4 regions of the Halomonas qaidamensis genome follow, and region 3 is predicted to be linked to each of the others. Evidence: predicted binding sites of a transcription regulator. Region 3 holds the regulator's gene; each other region holds the start of a gene.
What was found. The regulator PhoB, encoded in region 3, activates phosphate uptake and scavenging genes when phosphate is short. The targets are predictions, from matches to a motif close to TGTCATANNNNTGTCANA.
Positions count from the first base shown of each region.

Region 1 (4,537 bases), 870 kb from region 3:
CGACGTTAATCTAGCGCGCGGTCATCGGCCTCGCTGGGAAAGTCCAGATCCTCCAAACGCCCAGTCACCGCTGTGGCAATATTGGCCAAGTGGGAAGAAACCCGCTTGTAGTGGCGCGCCAACAGCGAATACGCCACGGCCTCATGAAACTCAACCGCCTCTTCTTCACCCAGCAGCGCTTCGATGAGGTCATCGCAGATTCCGCCGATGTCGCGGGTAGCTGTGATAATACGGTGAGCTTGGGCTTCGTTTGAGTCTCGTGTAGCCGCAATGAGCTCTTTAAACAGCCCAGATAAACGCTCGGAGATCTTATCCAAGGGCTTTTGATAATGATCTACGTGAAAGCCTTCACTGTAAAAAGCGCCAACTTCAAAGACGTTTTTACAGTAATCGCCAATGCGCTCGGCATCTTTTGCAACGCTCATCAGCGCTAAGCAGATAGCCACATCGTGGCCGGGATTAACGGTCAGATGGCGCAACACCTTGCGGCGGATAGAGCGCTCAAGCTCGTTGACCGCCACATCACGCTGATAAAGCGGCTGCCGCACGTCTTCGGCAGGCACTGTGCTGTAAAGCACCTCGTTGGCACGTGCGAACATCCAAGCACCATGCTCCAGCATCTTGGTCAGGTCTGCGTAGGCCTGATCGATGCTGGTTTCCGAGGTAAGCGCACTATAAAGCTGTTTAAACATGGGAAACCCCTCGGTTGGCCGCGCTTAGCGCAGGCGCATGAATAATTCGGTCAATGTAATGCCGACCACCGGCACCACCAGGAATACGCCAATCAGGAACATAAAAGCGTAGCGGATCTGCTTACCAGCCAAGCGGCCATACCAGGTGGCAATGCGCAGTGGAATCACCCGTAGCGGCCACCAGATGGCGGTACCGGTTAAGTTAAAAATAACGTGAAACAGCGCCACCGTCATCGCCGCAGCGATAGGATTAGCAGTAGCCGCCAGTACGCTGGTAATCGTGGTACCCAGGTTGGCCCCCATCATAAAGGGTAGCACTCGGCGTAGACGCACCACGCCCGCTCCCGCCAAGGGCACCATCAGGCTGCTGGTAATAGAACTCGATTGCACCAGCACCGTAGACACCACCCCGACCCCGTAGGCCCGCGCATCGGTACGGAAGAAATAGGTGCGGAAGAGGCCATCCATATGGCGCAACAGCGCACCGCGCAGATTCTTCACCATAAAGACCAGCGCTGCGAACATCAGCAGCAGGCCTAAGCCCGCGACGAACAGGCCAGCAGCCGCCACGCTAGGCATCAGGGAAGCCCCCAGCCAATTAGCGACATCAACAATGGGAGCAGTGATTACCTTAATCGGACTACTGGGCTTGGCAACTTCCTCCAAGCCAATCAGCTCCGCTACCCAACCGGCTAGCCGTGTAAAGATGCCGTAACCATTCTCATGGAACATTCCCGTCAGCCACTCCACCGGGAAGATCAGCAGAACCGTGAGAATATTGAATAAGTCGTGCATCAGCGCCGCGGTGAACGAGCGGCGGAAGTTGCGCTTGATCCGCACGTTCGCCAGGGCCACGATGACACCGGTAACGGCGGTGCCGATATTGGCGCCCATAATGGCAAAAACAGCAGTGCCCAGGGTCATCTCGCCGCTAGCCACCAGGGTGACGATCAGCGCCGAGGTGAACGACGAGCTCTGCACGACCATGGTAACCAACACCCCTGCCATCAAGGCAATAAAGGGGTTCGCGCCAAAAGCGAAGGCGCGGGTCAGAAGGTCGCTGTCGCTACCAAAGGTACCCAGGCCCGCGCCCAGCACGTTAAGTGCAGCCAGGAACAGGTACAGGCACAGGCCGGCATAAATACCGCGTAACCACGCGGGCACCTCACGCGGCACCTCGCGAGCAAGAGCAGGACGATCGGTGGAAGGTCCGAGATTCGACATAAGTGGTCTGCCGTGTTGGTGGACAATCTATGTATGACGTTTTGATGACAGTTTTGTGTCGGCGAGCAACTTAGCACGGTTATGTGACACTTTGATGACGAATGCAAAACAAAACGGTGAACATTCGCCTCACGGCTGCAAACCTAAGCACCCTGGCGAATACGTTTGCTGAGACAGGTTAGCGTATTGTCTAATGGTTGCACCCTAACACTGACTATCGCACCGCAAGCGTTGGACGACACCTGCCTCCATGACCGCCTCAAACACCGCCATCTTCTCAGTCAGCGAACTCAATCTCAAGGCTCGCAAAGCGCTAGAGCGAAACATGGGTGAGGTATGGGTGGAAGGCGAGCTTTCGAACGTTTCTCGCCCGGCCTCTGGGCATATTTACTTCACGTTGAAGGATGACCGCGCGCAAATTCGCTGTGCGCTATTTCGCCAGCGGGCAAGGTTTGTTGCCGCACCCATGCGCGATGGCGATCAGGTAAAACTACGCGGGCGCGTCTCGCTGTTCGAACCGCGCGGCGACTATCAGCTGATTGCCGAGGCCGTGCAGGCGGCAGGCTTAGGGGAGCTACTGGCGGCATATGAGCGGCTAAAAGTGCAATTGGAAAGCGAAGGCATGTTTGCCAATGCTCGTTCACTGCCCTTTCCACCCCGCAAGATTTTGATTTTAAGCTCTGCCAGCGGCGCGGCCATTCGCGATGTATTGGCGGTGCTGGCAGCGCGCTGGCCTCTGGCTGATGTCACGTTGATTCCGGTGCCCGTACAAGGTGCCGAGGCCGCCCCTGCAATGATTTCCGCACTGGGGTTATTAAACCGACAGGCACGCTTAGACCCTGACCAGGACGTGGTGCTAATTACCCGTGGCGGCGGTAGCTTAGAGGATTTGTGGGCATTTAATAACGAGCATCTGGCACGGGCGATTTTTCACTCACGCTTGCCGGTGATGTCAGCGGTGGGTCACGAAGTGGATGTCACCCTAGCGGATTTCGCTGCGGATATGCGTGCCCCTACCCCGTCAGCGGCGGCTGAGCGTTTAGTGCCTGACCAGCAAGCGCTAAAGCAGCAATTGTCGCAGCTAGAAAACCGCTTACGTCGTGCCATGCAGGCACGCTTAGAGCGCGATAGCCAGCGGCTGGATACCTTACGCGCCCGGCTTCGCCATCCTGGCGAGCAGCTTGACCGCCAGCGACAACACGTTACCGCCCTTTATCAACGGCTGCAGCGCGCAATGCAGCAAAGCGTTCAGCAGCAGCAAACGCGGGTCACGCAGTTAAGCAAGCGCTTAGCCAGCCAAGACATGGCACGCCTGCACCGTGCAGAGCAAGAGCGTATTAGCCAGCTACAGCGCCGTTTAGCCAGCGCTATGCAGCGGGCGTTGGAAGTACGTCAGGCACGCTTGAGTAGTGCTGCCCGTGAGCTAAATGCCATCAGCCCGCTTGCAGTATTGGGGCGCGGCTATGCCATTGCCCAGGATGAAAAGGGCCATGTTATCCGTCGGGCAGAAGACACCGTGCCAGGCCAGAAGCTCTCGCTACGGCTGGGTGAAGGCAGGCTAAACGTGGAAGTAAAACGGCGCTACAAAAAGTAGCGCCGCTTCTAACCAGCACGCTTACCGCGTCTGCGGCGTTTCGTTATGGCCGCGGTGGTAGGTTAGTGTCATTACCTTGGGTATTCCCAGAAGGCGTATTAGAACCTGCTAGCCCCGGCTGCGTGCTTGGCACCTTTGGCCTATTGGTAGCCACGCCTTCATTCACAGAAGGTTTGCTAGGCGTATGTCCACTAGTAACATCTGTCGTTGAAGGGTTCGTCGTTGAAGGGTTCGACGTTGAAGGACTGCTATTTAAAGCACCTGTACTTGAGGCACTGATGGTTGAAGCACTTTCATCAGCAGTAGGCGTGCTATATGGCGACTCTTGCTTTTCGGCAGGCTGCTTTATTGATTCGGTTTTTTCATGAATCGCTTGCTGGGCGTTATCCACTTGCTCTTCGCCTGCATCAGCTGCTTTTTTCACCACTTGGTCGCGATACTTACCTAAGTATTCATCTTCTTTACGGGTGGATGGGCAAATGCCTGCCAACGCTGCCCCCAGTGCAAACCCTAGCGCTGCCACTACCACCGGGTGCTCTTGAATAAAGTCCGATGAGGTGTTGCTAGCTTGATGGGCACGCTCCTTTATATGGTCAAAGCGTTCATGAGCCCCTTGTTGGGCATGAGAGATGGAATCGTGCATACGACCTCCCTTCTGTTGGGCTTTTTCGCTTAGATGGTGCGCTGCGCCTTTAGCACTATGGCCGATATGCTGGGCGCTCTCTTTCGCCTGCTGCATTCGGCTGCCATTATCCTGCTCACCATTATTATGATTGTGTCCCACTCCCTGATTAGTCTCAGGGCCTTGAGGGTAAGGGTTCTGAGAATAAGGGGGCTGAGAAGAATACGAGTGTTGAGCCACTGCAGCAGGCTGCCCTAAAGACTCGGAGGTAGCATGAACATTAGTTGCGTAGCGCGGTGTTTCAGCCTGTGGGTTACTTTGGCGCAACATTAACCAACCAAGCCCAGCTCCGGTGAGCAGTACCGGCACAGGGTTTTGCTTAATGGTCGTTCCTAGGTTGGAAAA
Region 1 is NZ_CP080627.1:795,391-799,927, reverse strand. It holds gene K1Y77_RS03750 (PhoU domain-containing protein) at 6-692, opposite strand; gene K1Y77_RS03745 (Na/Pi symporter) at 717-1,916, opposite strand; gene xseA (exodeoxyribonuclease VII large subunit) at 2,167-3,510, shown strand; gene K1Y77_RS03735 (DUF3618 domain-containing protein) at 3,554-4,537, opposite strand, start outside.
Region 1: the regulator PhoB is predicted to act here: its motif matches at 1,949-1,966, upstream of K1Y77_RS03745 (Na/Pi symporter).

Region 2 (4,537 bases), 510 kb from region 3:
CTGGCCGGATAACGTCAGCCTTGATAAAGCGCGCCGTTTGCTGTGGCCAATCAAGAAAAAGTACGGTAATAAAATTAGCTGGGCAGACTTGATGATCTTGGCAGGCACCGTGGCTTACGAGTCCATGGGGCTGCCTGCCTACGGTTTCTCGTTTGGCCGTGAAGATATTTGGCACCCAGAGAAAGACATTTATTGGGGCGCTGAAAAAGAGTGGTTGGCGCCTTCTGACGAGCGCTATGGTGACGTTACCAAGCCGGACACCATGGAAAACCCGCTTGCAGCGGTTCAAATGGGGCTTATTTACGTTAACCCAGAAGGGGTGAACGGTCAGCCTGATCCGCTTATGACGGCAGAGCATGTGCGTCTTACTTTCGCCCGTATGGCGATGAACGACGAAGAAACTGCCGCGCTAACTGCGGGCGGCCACACCGTGGGTAAATGCCATGGTAATGGTGATGCCGGTGCGCTAAGTGCCGAGCCGGAAGCCTCTGATGTCGAAAATCAGGGTTTTGGCTGGAACAATCCGCACATGGACGGTAAAGCGAGCAATGCCGTGACTTCCGGTATTGAAGGCGCTTGGACCACCAACCCAACCAAGTTCGATATGGGTTACTTTGACCTGCTGTTCGGCTACGAGTGGGAGTTGAAGAAAAGTCCTGCCGGTGCCCATCAGTGGGAGCCTATCGATATTAAAGAAGAAGATAAGCCGGTTGATGCAACCGACCCTTCTATTCGTCACAACCCCATCATGACCGATGCGGATATGGCGATGAAGATGGACCCGTCGTACCGTGCCATTTGCGAAAAGTTCATGGCCGATCCTGAGTACTTTAAGCAGACCTTCGCGAAAGCGTGGTTCAAACTGACTCACCGTGATATGGGACCGAAAGCGCGCTATATCGGCCCGGAAGCACCGGCGGAAGATCTGATTTGGCAAGACCCGGTGCCTGCTGGCAGCACCGATTACTGTGAAGAAGTGGTTAAACAGAAAATCGCTGAGAGTGGCCTAAGCATCAGCGACATGGTCAGCACCGCGTGGGATAGCGCGCGCACTTACCGTGGTTCTGATATGCGCGGTGGCGCCAACGGTGCCCGCATTCGCCTAGCACCACAGAAAGACTGGCAGGGCAACGAGCCTGAACGTCTTGCTGATGTGCTTAAGGTGTATGAGCAGATATCTGCTGATACCGGTGCCAGCATTGCCGATGTGATTGTGTTGGCAGGCAGCGTGGCTATCGAAAAAGCGGCTAAAGCCGCGGGCTATGAGGTACACGTACCGTTCCTCAAAGGCCGAGGTGATGCCACTGACGAAATGACCGATGTAGATTCTTTTGAACCCTTGGAGCCGCTTGCCGACGGTTTCCGTAACTGGCAGAAGAAAGACTACATCGTCAAACCTGAAGAGATGTTGCTGGATCGCGCCCAGCTGATGGGCCTGACTGCACCGGAAATGACCGTGCTGCTGGGTGGCATGCGGGTGCTGGGCACCAACTATGGCGGCACCAAGCACGGCGTGTTTACCAACCGTGAAGGCCAGTTGACCAACGATTTCTTCGTTAACCTGACCGATATGGGCAATAGCTGGAAGCCGGTGGGTAACAACGCCTACGAAATCTGCGACCGTGCCACGGGTGCCGTGAAGTGGACCGCTTCGCGTGTTGACCTAGTGTTTGGCTCTAACTCACTGCTGCGCTCTTACGCAGAAGTGTATGCTCAGGACGATAATGGCGAGAAGTTTGTTAAAGACTTCGTCGCTGCCTGGACAAAAGTGATGAACGCAGACCGCTTCGACGTGGCATAAATGTTGAAGTAACCATTACTCTAAGCAACGCCTTGCTTGTTCTAACCCGCATCGAAAAGATGCGGGTTTTTTTTGGTTCGATATAACACGTAAGTTTAACTGCAGTGTCACTTACCGTTCATAAACATTGCTGATTCTTATCTCCTGGATTTGTCGGCGTTAAGCCACAGTGGTTTTTTTAAAGGGAGAGTTCTTATGGCGCAGCGGCATTTTGTTCCAGGTAAGGTTTCAGTAGTTCTCGCAGAAGGTGACGAACCCCTTAGCAACGTCTCTAACAATGCTTATTTTGGCGATGTGCTCGAAAAGCGGTTAACTCGGCGGGGCGTGCTGAAGGGTGGCCTGGCTACGGTGATTGCCGGGTTGATGGCAACCAAACTGCCCTTTAATAATGCCTTTGCAGCACAGGAGGGTGTTTCATCGCCTAGCCTTGGGTTTAAGCCAGTACCGGTCAGCGCGGCAGATAAAGTGGTAGTGCCTGACGGTTATCGTGTACAGAGCTTTATTCCGTGGGGAACGCCGATTAGTGGCGATATGCCTGCTTTTACTCACAATGGCAGTGGCGACGATCAAGCCCAGCAGGTAGGAAGCCATCACGATGGCATGCACTTCTTCCCACTAAACGGCAGTTCCACCGATGGCCTGCTGGTGCTTAACCATGAGTACGTTGAACCGCGCTTTTTACATGCCGCGGCTGCTGGGTTGTCATTAGATCGTAATGGTTTCCCTCAGCATGCGGATGGCAGCCGCGATGCTGACCAAGTCATCAAGGAAATGAATGCCCATGGCATCACGCTGGTACGTGTTCGCCAGGCTGAGAGCGGTGAGTGGGGCGTTGTGCAGGATGCGCTAAACCGCCGTGTGACTGCACAAACGCCGATGCGACTTTCAGGGCCAGTAGCTGAGACTGACCACGTAAAAACACACTACAGCCCTGACGGCACCATGACGCGCGGCACGATTAATAACTGTGCTCATGGCGTTACCCCGTGGAACACCTATTTGGCTGCGGAAGAGAATTGGGCGGGCTACTTCGCCAATACCGATGCTGATATTGACCGCAGGCAAACCCGTTATGGGATAGAAACGCGTGAGACAGGGCGCTACCAATGGCATCGTGCTGATCGCGAAGATGATATGTTTGCCCGTTTTGATGCGAGCAGCAAAGGGGCAAGTGCGACTGACGATTACCGCAACGAGCCGCATACTTTTGGCTGGATGGTTGAAATTGACCCCATGTCGCCGGACGCTGCTCCTGTCAAGCGCACCCATCTTGGGCGCTTTGCCCACGAAGGCGTTATTTTCGCGCCTGCGGTGGAAGGGCAGCCAGTGGTTGCTTACTCAGGGGATGACGCTCGCTTTGAGTACATCTATAAATTTGTTTCTCGTCAGCCGTACCAAGCTGCAACCGCGGATGGCTCACTGTTGGATGAAGGTACCTTATACGTTGCCAAATTTAATGAAGATGGCAGCGGTGAGTGGCTAGCGCTTGCGCCTGGTCAGAACGGTTTGACGCCCGACAATGGTTTTGCAGATCTGGCGGATATCTTAGTCAATACGCGCAGCGCTGCGGATGTTGTCGGTGCCACAAAAATGGACCGCCCTGAATGGGGAGCAGTCGACCCTGTCACTGGGCAGGTATATTTTACCCTGACCAACAACACCCGCCGTGAAGAGGGCGATGAAGACGCTGCCAACCCGCGCGCCAACAATAACTTCGGGCATATTATTCGCTGGCAAGAAGAGGGCAGCCATGCTGGTGAACGCTTCCAGTGGGATCTGTTTGTACTTGGGGGAGACCAAGAAAGCAGTCGTGATCTCGCAGGTAACACCTTAAATGACGACAATATGTTCTGCTGCCCTGACGGTTTATGGATCGACCCTGACCGCCGGGTATGGATACAAACGGACGTCAGCGAGTCGGTAATGAATACCGGTATCTTTGAAGCCTTTGGCAATAACCAGATGTTGGTCGCTAACCCAGAAACAGGCGAAATAAAACGCTTTTTGACTGGGCCAATAGGCCAGGAGATCACCGGCGTAGTGACAACACCTGACCAGCGCACCATGTTTGTTAACGTCCAGCATCCAGGAGCCACGACCCCTGCGGATGACTTTGCCGCTGGCAACTTTATTAGTCACTGGCCTGAGGGGGGAAGCGCTATTCCACGCTCTGCGACGCTGGTGATTACCCGTGAAGATGGCGGTATTGTTGGCGCTTAAGAGTGAGTAACGCCACTGTTAATAAAGGCATCCCGTTGGATGCCTTTTCTATTTTAGGCAGCCTGTTTTATTGCCATACACACATCTGATTCCGATAAGCGACTTGCGCTTGGCTGGCACTGATCGGGCGCAAACGCACCTCTGTTCCTGGTAAGCATTGAGCAAGCAGGGCACAGGCCATGGGTGTAAGTGCACCTAAGCGTGGGTAGCCGCCGATGGTTTGGCGATCATTCATCAAAATAATCGGCTGGCCGTCGGGTGGGATTTGCACGGCGCCAAGTGGAATGCCTTCGGAAATAATGCCGCTCAGTGAGCTGCGCAGCGGTGCTCCAGTGAGACGAATACCCATTCTATCAGCGCGGTTATCTACCGTCCAAGGCTGGTTAAACGCGTTGTACAGACTACGTCCGGCGAAATATGAAGCCTGCGAGCCAAGCACCATGCTGAGTTGGCAGTTTTTTTCCGGCATGGCGGGTTTTGTTCCTTCAGGCATCTCACGCTTGGCGGTAACGCCGC
Region 2 is NZ_CP080627.1:3,186,169-3,190,705, reverse strand. It holds gene katG (catalase/peroxidase HPI) at 1-1,801, shown strand, start outside; gene K1Y77_RS14335 (PhoX family protein) at 1,997-4,021, shown strand; gene K1Y77_RS14330 (5-oxoprolinase subunit C family protein) at 4,089-4,537, opposite strand, start outside.
Region 2: the regulator PhoB is predicted to act here: its motif matches at 1,907-1,924, upstream of K1Y77_RS14335 (PhoX family protein).

Region 3 (4,537 bases):
CTAGCTCTATATGTATTGACCGCCTCGGAGACCCTGGTGAACGCCCCTACTTTTCGGCAAGCCTCTCTAGTCCCTCACCAACTCGTTACTCATCGACTATTTACTCATTGGCTACCCGTTGCGGCGGCTCGTCCTGGGATGAGCGCCCCGTGGTGGCAGTGGGTAGCCTCGAAGGATTCCTTGACAACACGGCTAACCGTCGCAGGCGACATCAAGGCGTTTCGGGTGCAACTGCTGCGCCAAACGGTTGGTTTTCCCCTGCGTGATGAAGCGCTGGCGCTTGGCATTGCCCCGCGACGCTATGCCTGGCTAAGGGAAGTGGCACTGTGTGTGGGAAATAAACCTTGGGTGGTTGCGCGCTCGGTAGCGCCACTTAGCCAGTTACAAGGCAAAGGCTTGGAAGGGCTGGGCGAGCGCTCGTTAGGCAGTTGGTTGTTTCGACAGCCCGATCTAGTGCGTGGACCGCTTTACGCTACCCGCCATCAGCCACGTTTTGTCGTCGAACAGTCTGCGCTATTGGCAGACAGTGTATGGGGGCGGCGCTCAGTGTTTCAGCACAGCGGACTGTCGCTATTGGTACAGGAATACTTTTTATCAAGCATGGCAGATGATCTTGACCTGCCTTCGCGCTAGGCTAGTGCCAGCGTATTCTTTTTGAGAGGTAAGCATGGATCGTTCTCTGTTGCGGCCAACGGGATGGGCCCGAGTGGCAGATTTTTTACATTTAATGCGCTTAGATCGCCCGATTGGCACCTGGCTACTGATGTGGCCAACGTTATGGGCGCTTTGGATAGCGGCTGACGGTGTGCCTGAGCGTAATGTGCTGCTAATTTTTATTGCTGGTGTGTATGTGATGCGTGCCGCGGGCTGCGTGGTCAATGATTACGCTGACCGTCACTTTGATGGCCATGTAAAGCGCACTAAGCATCGCCCATTAGCCACTGGGCGTATCAGTGAAACCGAAGCGCAGCTACTGTTTATCGCGCTGGTTGCCGCCGCTTTCGTTTTAGTGTTGCTGACCAACTGGTTTACGGTGCTGCTTTCAATCGGCGGTGTTGTTTTAGCGTTTATTTACCCCTTTATGAAGCGGTATACCCACTTCCCACAAGTGTTTTTAGGAGCGGCGTTTTCTTGGGCGATCCCCATGGCATTCGGTGCAGTATTGGGGTACGTTCCGTTTGAAGCGTGGCTGTTGTTTAGTGCGAACGTTTTATGGACAGTGGCTTACGATACCCAATACGCCATGGTCGACCGCGACGATGACCTTAAAATTGGCATTAAATCTACCGCGGTGCTGTTTGGTAGTGCTGACCGCTTTATCATTGGTGTGCTGCAAGCAGCGACATTGTTGCTACTTGCATGGGTGGGAATACGTGTTGGTTTGGGAGGGTTTTTCTGGCTTGGGTTAACGGGGATGGCCGCTACGTTTGCCCACCAACAGCGGCTAATTGCTGGCCGTGAGCGTGACCGCTGTTTCCAAGCATTTCTAAACAATCACTGGTCTGGCTTATTGATTTTTGCAGGAATAGTACTGAGTTGGTGGCCAATCACTGGCTAAATATCGTCTTTGTCATAGAATTGTCATCAAGTCATGGTGTTATCGTCATTGACATGTCACTGAACTGTTTTGTTGAACTGTTCTTTCGAACCAGTTTTCATTGAACACCGTGAGGCCCCTGGAATGACCGCCAAGACCGTTTTGATTGTCGATGATGAAGCGCCTATCCGCGAAATGATCGCCGTGGCGCTTGAAATGGCTGACTATCGCGTACTTGAAGCGGATAACGCCCAGGATGCCCACGCCATGATGGTTGACCATCAGCCAGATCTACTTTTGCTGGATTGGATGATGCCCGGTACCAGTGGTATTGAACTGGCAAGGCGTTTGAAGCGTGAAGAAGCGACAGCAGAAGTGCCTATAATCATGCTAACCGCCAAAGGCGAAGAGGATAATAAGATTCAGGGGCTTGAAGCTGGCGCTGATGACTATATCACCAAACCTTTTTCGCCCCGTGAGCTGGTAGCGCGCTTAAAAGCAGTGTTACGCCGTACTACGCCTCGTGGCGTCGAAGATCCTATCGAAATCAATGGCTTGCTTTTAGATCCTGTCAGCCATCGGGTGAGCGCTTATGGCAAAGCATTGGAAATGGGGCCGACAGAGTATCGTTTGCTGCAGTTCTTTATGACCCACCAAGAACGCGCTTACACACGTAGCCAGTTACTTGATCAAGTGTGGGGCGGTAACGTGTATGTTGAAGAGCGTACCGTAGACGTCCACATTCGTCGTTTACGCAAGGCCCTCGGGGAAGCCCACCAAAACCTTATTCAAACGGTGCGTGGCACTGGATACCGCTTCTCTGCCCGGGTGTAACCGTGCGTTTGTGGAGCCGAGAACTGTGGCGCTTTGTTTTGTGGGCAATGCTAGGCCTTTTCCTAGGGTGGCTGGTGGCAGTTCCAGGCATCGGTCTAGCGGCGGGCCTTACCGTTTGTCTTGGCTACCATTTACGTCAACTACGTGCGCTATTTAAATGGTTAACGCTTCATCCCCATGATGAACCCCCCGCAGCGAACGGGATATGGGGTGAGCTATTTGATCGCTTGTATCGCTATCAAAAAAGCCAACGGATTACCCAGAACCGCTTACGCGCGACGTTGGCACGTATTCAGGAATCATCTGAAGCAATGCGTGATAGCGTAGTTATGTTGGACCGGCATGGTGACCTAGAGTGGTGGAACAGCGCAGCGACAGAAATGCTGGGCCTACAAACGGCTCATGACCGTGGCCAGCACATTACCAACCTGCTTCGTGACCCAAGATTTATCAGCTATTTTAACGCGTGTAAGTACGGTGAGCCGCTAACCTTGACGTCGCCCATCGATGAACGGCGCATCCTTCAATATCAAATTACCCTTTATGGCGATGATGAACGCTTAGTAATGGCGCGAGATATTACTCGCCTCCATCGTTTAGAGCAGATGCGTCGTGACTTTGTGGCGAACGTTTCCCATGAGCTACGTACCCCGCTTACAGTGTTAACGGGGTATTTAGAAACCTACGGCGAGCTGAAAGATCAGTTGCCGCCGCGGTTAGGTCGCGGGATTGGCCAGATGGAAGAGCAGACTAAACGCATGCAAAATTTGGTCAATGATTTGCTGCTACTTTCGCGGTTAGAAATTGATCAAGGGGGAGAGGATCACCAACCGCTAGCGGTAGGACCGTTACTCGATAGTATCCGCCGCGATGCGCTTGCACTTTCTAATCAACAACACAGTGTTCATGTTGTGCTTGAGAGTGATGCGCGGCTCATTGGTAGCGAACAAGAGCTGCATAGTGCTGTTTCTAACCTTGCCTTTAACGCTGTGCGGTATACCCCAACAGGAAGTCAGATAACGCTTCGCTGGAAAACGCTACCAAATGGTGGCGCCTGCATTGACGTTGATGATGACGGTGAAGGGATAGACCCGGTTCATATTCCACGCCTAACAGAGCGCTTTTACCGTGTTGATAAAGGGCGTAGTACAGCGACGGGTGGCACGGGCCTTGGCCTTGCGATTGTGAAGCATGTACTACTAAGACATGATGCACTGCTACACATTGAATCCCATCCTGGCGAAGGAGCCCTCTTTCGCTGTGTTTTTCCCTCCTCCCGGATTGTTGAAAACGAGCATAGCCTGACATAGGGCTTGTAAATACAAATATTGTATAAGTGTGCCATGCTGTCATATAAGTATGGATACATAATGCTCATGTGCCATTTCTAACCAGTTTGCCTCCCTTATTTCGAAAGACTTATGTTGTGCTTGCGCCTCTGTTTTTTCCTTAAGTTTTTGTTTATTAAAAAATTATTGTTTTTTTTTGGCTTTTGGCATAACGAATGCAAGTATGTGAGTAAGAGAGAACACCACAGGAATTGGTAAGCCGAAAGGCAATCTTTCTTACCATTTAAGCAGTATTGAACAGCGATCGAGGAGATGGAATATGATGTCCAAGGAACTACTCAAGAAAGCTGGTATTTTAAGTGTAGCGTTCGGTCTAGTTGCTAGTCCTGCGGCATTCGCTCAAGAGCCAGCAGACCCAGCGAATAATATTTCTCCAGATGAACAGCCGGTTGGTAGCCAGTCTGATGACGCGTCAGGCACTACCGGAACTGCTGGATCTACAGGAACTGGTGAGTATGACAAACAAGATTTGACCCATGACGAAGGCGATAACGCTAGCGACATGGAACCTAACTCAATGGAACATGGCGAATCAGATGCTGGCTATGACAGCACGGAAGAATTGCCAGAAGAAAATAGTGGCATGTAAGACTTACCCGTCTAGTATTAACTTTAGTAACTGATATTTTCTAAAGTCAGTATAGCTCTTACTCTTATGGATGAGCCATTTAGCAACACGGATGTTTCATTGCACGGATGCTCTTAAATTCAAGGATTGAATTATTCGACGATTATCACGCTGGTTAGGGTTAATTCCAAGGTTGGAGTCCCTCAAATGGATAGGAAGCCAGCAGTGCACATCGCGATCAGTAAGAGT
Region 3 is NZ_CP080627.1:3,694,049-3,698,585, reverse strand. It holds gene K1Y77_RS16670 (chorismate--pyruvate lyase family protein) at 37-633, shown strand; gene ubiA (4-hydroxybenzoate octaprenyltransferase) at 668-1,558, shown strand; gene phoB (phosphate regulon transcriptional regulator PhoB) at 1,682-2,371, shown strand; gene phoR (phosphate regulon sensor histidine kinase PhoR) at 2,374-3,681, shown strand; gene K1Y77_RS16650 (hypothetical protein) at 3,980-4,309, shown strand.

Region 4 (4,537 bases), 520 kb from region 3:
CCCCTATACACAGACGATGCGGCATGCCTTAGAGCGTCGACAATGGATGACCGAGCGATTGCATCAAGCTATTCTTGGGCATCGTTTGGAGCTCTACTTCCAACCCCAGTTTAGTCTGGCAGACAAAACCCTAACCGGGGCTGAAGCGCTTTGTCGCTGGTATGACCCTGAGTGGGGATGGGTAAGCCCTGGCGAATTTATCCCTTTGGCAGAAGAGCGTGGCCTAATCCGAATGCTGGGCGATTGGGTGTTGGAGGAAGCGGCAAGCCAGCTAGGCGTTTGGCAAGCCAAACACACGCCATTGCCGGGTAAATTATCCATCAATATTTCTGCCCAACAGTTTGCCGATCCTCAATTAACCGCGCATGTGGCTAAGTTGACCACCGGTGTACCGCCGGGTGCGATTGCATTAGAGCTAACCGAAAGCGATTTTATGCGCGATCCCGATCAAGCGGTCACGATTACTCATTCGATGCGGCGGGCAGGCTATGCGCTGTTTATTGATGACTTTGGCACGGGCTACTCATCACTCTCTTATTTACGTCGTTTCGCTGCAGATGCGTTAAAGATAGATATTTCGTTTGTGCGTGACATGCTGGATAACCATCATGATCGTGCGATCGTGCAAACAATTATCGCCATGGCCGACACGCTAGATATGAAAACCCTCGCAGAAGGTGTTGAAAGCCCGGCTCAAGCCGATTTGCTAGCAAAAATGGGCTGCAGCGAAGCACAGGGCTATTGGTTTGGACATCCCCTACCTGCCGATGAATTTGCGGCAACGTGGTTAACGCCATAATTTTCACTGTCAGGCACCATGATCAGCAGTTTTTATCGGCAACTCCGATTTTCAGTCAGGGCGTCATCGTCTTGTCATCGTCGTTGGCATACGCTACGCGCCGCCGAACTCGTGAAAAAACGAACTCGTGAAAAAAGGAGTGCCTCATGCGCCTTGCCCTGTTTGACCTTGACGACACCCTCCTGGATGGAGACTGCAGTGACCGCTGGAATTTATGGATGATCGAGCAGGGCTGGATCAGCGACGCCGAAACCTTTATAGCCCGTGCCGAGCAGATGCAGCAGGCTTATCACGCCGGTAAGTTAAAGTTAGAGGAGTACTTAGCAATGACCTTGGCACCGCTGCGGGGTCGCCGGGTGGTGGATGTGCAAAAAGAAGTTGAGCGCTTTGTCGCTACTCATTTGCAGCCACGTATTTTTGATCAAGCGTGGCGCTGCTTGGAAGCACACCGTCAGTCAGGCGACACCCTGGTGCTCATTTCTGCGTCATCGCATCACTTGGTCGCACCGATTGCGACGATGTTAGGGATTGAACATGTGTTGGCGGTAGAGCTGAGTGTTGAACATGCGGCAAGTGGGGCGAACTACACCGGCCATAGCAAAGGCGTGCTCTCTTACCGCGGGGGAAAAGTGCTGCGTTTTCAACAGTGGTTAACCGAGCAAAACATTACCCCCAGTCATACCATGTTCTACTCAGATTCTCGCAATGATATCCCGCTACTGCAGTATGTCGACTGCCCAGTGGCGGTTAACCCTGACCCCGTGCTGGCGGAGGTCGCTAGTGTGGAAGGGTGGCGGCGTTTAGACTGGCGAATGGCAGCGTCGTCAGGCGCTTCATCGGCCAACGATCTATCAGGAAAATCGGCGCATGCCTGATGCTTACTATTTACAGTTAACAGAGCAACTTCGTTATTTAATCACTCAGCATGCCACGCAGTGGGAAGGCAAGTTACCCGCAGAACGAGCGTTGGCAGAGCGCTTCTCTACGACCCGCGTTACGTTGCGCCAAGCGTTGGCACAACTGGAGGGAGAAGGGCTTATTCACCGCAGCAACCGGCGCGGCTGGTTTATTTCACCGGCTAGGCTGGTGTATGACCCCACCCGGGATGCAGGTTTTAACGACTATGTGCGCGCTCAGGGGCGGCAACCACGTACAGCGGTTCTGATGCTTGAAACCCGCCCACACCTGGCGGCTGCCCGTGCCCTGGAACTGGCTGATGACCAGCCGTTCCACCATATTCGCCGTCGCCGTTACGTGGATGATCGCGCTGTACTGGTGGAGTCGCTTTGGGTAGTGCCAGAGTGTGCGCCCGAGCTATTAGATATCTACAGCGGACAGTCGCTATGGGGGCTGTTAAGAGAGCGTTGGGGGCATCACTTGGCCAATCGCTCAATACGCATGGTGTCTGAAGCGTTGTCGCCCTTAGATGCTGAAGAGTTACTTGTTGCCCCAGGCACTGCAGGGCTGAACATTTGTCGCGCTATTTTTGACGATCAACAGCGCCCCATTGAGTTTGATGAGGAGCACTGGCTGCATGACTCTCTGTGTATCAGCGTTGACCTTTCTGGTCAGCAATAGCGCGCGGCGATGATGGCGGCTATGTGATAACGCCCGTAAAGGGTCACAATACAACTTCAAAAATCGGTCAAACAAGCGTCATCGCACTGTCATTTAATGTCGGCAAACTCCTGGTCTATACCAACACGCTGGGAGCCTACCATGTCGACACTTCACCGCTTTTTCCAACCTAATCAGATGGCAACTGCTTTGCTTGCGACAGCTGCTGTTGCCTTCTCTTCTATGGCCAGCGCCACTGAGTTAACGGTGTACACCGCCGTTGAGTCAGATGACCTGCAAAAATACGCCGAACGCTTCAATGCCGCCCACCCCGATATCACTATTAACTGGGTGCGAGACTCTACGGGCGTGATTACTGCGCGTCTGCTGGCAGAAAAAGATAATCCCCAGGCAGACGTTATCTGGGGCTTAGCCGCTACCAGTCTGCTGGTGCTTGAAGAAGAGGGCATGCTTGAACGCTACGCCCCCGCTGGCGTTGAAAATCTCGATCCCAAATTTATTGATGCGGCATACCGTAACGGTGAAGACCCCGCGTGGGTAGGCATGGACGCCTGGGTAGCGGCCATTTGCTACAACACCATTGAGGGCGAGCGACAGGGTGTGCCCATGCCGACCTCCTGGGAAGACCTGACCCAGCCTGAGTTTGAAGGGCATGTGATCATGCCTAACCCCAACTCCTCCGGCACCGGCTATCTGGACGTGGTCAGCTGGATGCAGCTGTGGGGTGAAGAGCAAGGTTGGGACTACATGGACCGTCTGCATAACAACATTTCCCGTTACACCCACTCTGGCTCTGCTCCTTGCAGCCTGGCGGCCACCGGGGAAGCAGTGGTTGGCGTGTCATTTGCCTTCCGCGGGGCACGTTTGAAATCCCAAGGTGCACCGATTGAAGTGGTCTTCCCTGAAGAGGGTCTTGGCTGGGATATGGAGGCTGCCGCTATCGTTGCGGGTACCGCCAAACAGGAAGCTGCACAAACGCTGATGGATTGGGCCGTTTCCCGTGAGGCTAACGAACTCTATAACGAAGGCTACGCCGTAGTGGCCTACCCAGGTGTGGCGCAGCCGATTGAAAACTACCCCGCTGACATTGCGGATCGCATGATTGATGCCGATTTCCAGTGGGCCGCGGTTAACCGTGAGCGCGTGCTGGCAGAGTGGCAGCGCCGCTACGACGGTAAAACCGAACAGTAAGCACGAATCAGTTGCCCCGGCCAAGGCCGGGGCTTGGAGATGTTATGCAGACCACACTGACATCGCCGCTGACGGCTCACTCGGCGGCGAAACCCCACTTACCCTCTGCGCACCTAAGCATAGATGGCGTCACTAAGCGCTTCGGTAGCTTTACCGCGCTGGACAGCATTGCGCTACAGATTCAGGAAGGCGAGTTTGTCTGCTTTTTAGGGCCTTCTGGCTGTGGCAAAACAACGCTATTGCGCACCATTGCAGGCTTAACACAGCAAACATCAGGTAGCCTAATTCAGCGTGGCAAGAATATTTCCACGCTGCCCCCGCAGGCGCGGGATTTTGGCATTGTGTTCCAATCTTATGCGCTGTTTCCCAATCTGACGGTGTTCGATAACGTTGCCTACGGGTTGCGCAACCGTCGCAGTGATCGGGCGACTATTCATGCCCGCGTGGCGGAGTTACTGGCACTCGTTGATCTTAGCGGTAGCGAACATAAATACCCTGCCGCGCTTTCTGGCGGGCAGCAGCAGCGGGTTGCGTTGGCGCGGGCGCTGGCGACTGAGCCTGGCCTGTTACTGCTGGATGAACCGCTCTCAGCGCTGGATGCGAGAGTACGCGGCCATTTGCGACATCAGATCAAAGCCCTACAGGCGCGTCTTGGCGTGACCACCATTATGGTGACCCACGATCAAGAAGAGGCGCTCACCATGGCTGATCGTATCGTGGTGATGAACCACGGAGTGATCGAACAAGTGGGTACGCCTGCCGAGATCTACCACCAGCCTGCTAGCGCTTTTGTGGCGTCATTTATCGGCACGATGAACTTTCTAGAGGTGACCGCACAGGCGAATAACCACGCGTTGCTAGGCACTATTTCATGCCCTTGCTTGCCGCATGCCTACGCGAAAGACCAAGCAGCTCAATTGGCCATTCGCCCCGAAGCAGTCGCGCTTAGTGTCAGCATCTCTGAGCTGA
Region 4 is NZ_CP080627.1:3,171,333-3,175,869, reverse strand. It holds gene K1Y77_RS14285 (EAL domain-containing protein) at 1-799, shown strand, start outside; gene K1Y77_RS14280 (HAD family hydrolase) at 946-1,674, shown strand; gene K1Y77_RS14275 (UTRA domain-containing protein) at 1,667-2,377, shown strand; gene K1Y77_RS14270 (putative 2-aminoethylphosphonate ABC transporter substrate-binding protein) at 2,519-3,568, shown strand; gene K1Y77_RS14265 (putative 2-aminoethylphosphonate ABC transporter ATP-binding protein) at 3,613-4,537, shown strand, end outside.
Region 4: the regulator PhoB is predicted to act here: its motif matches at 2,454-2,471, upstream of K1Y77_RS14270 (putative 2-aminoethylphosphonate ABC transporter substrate-binding protein).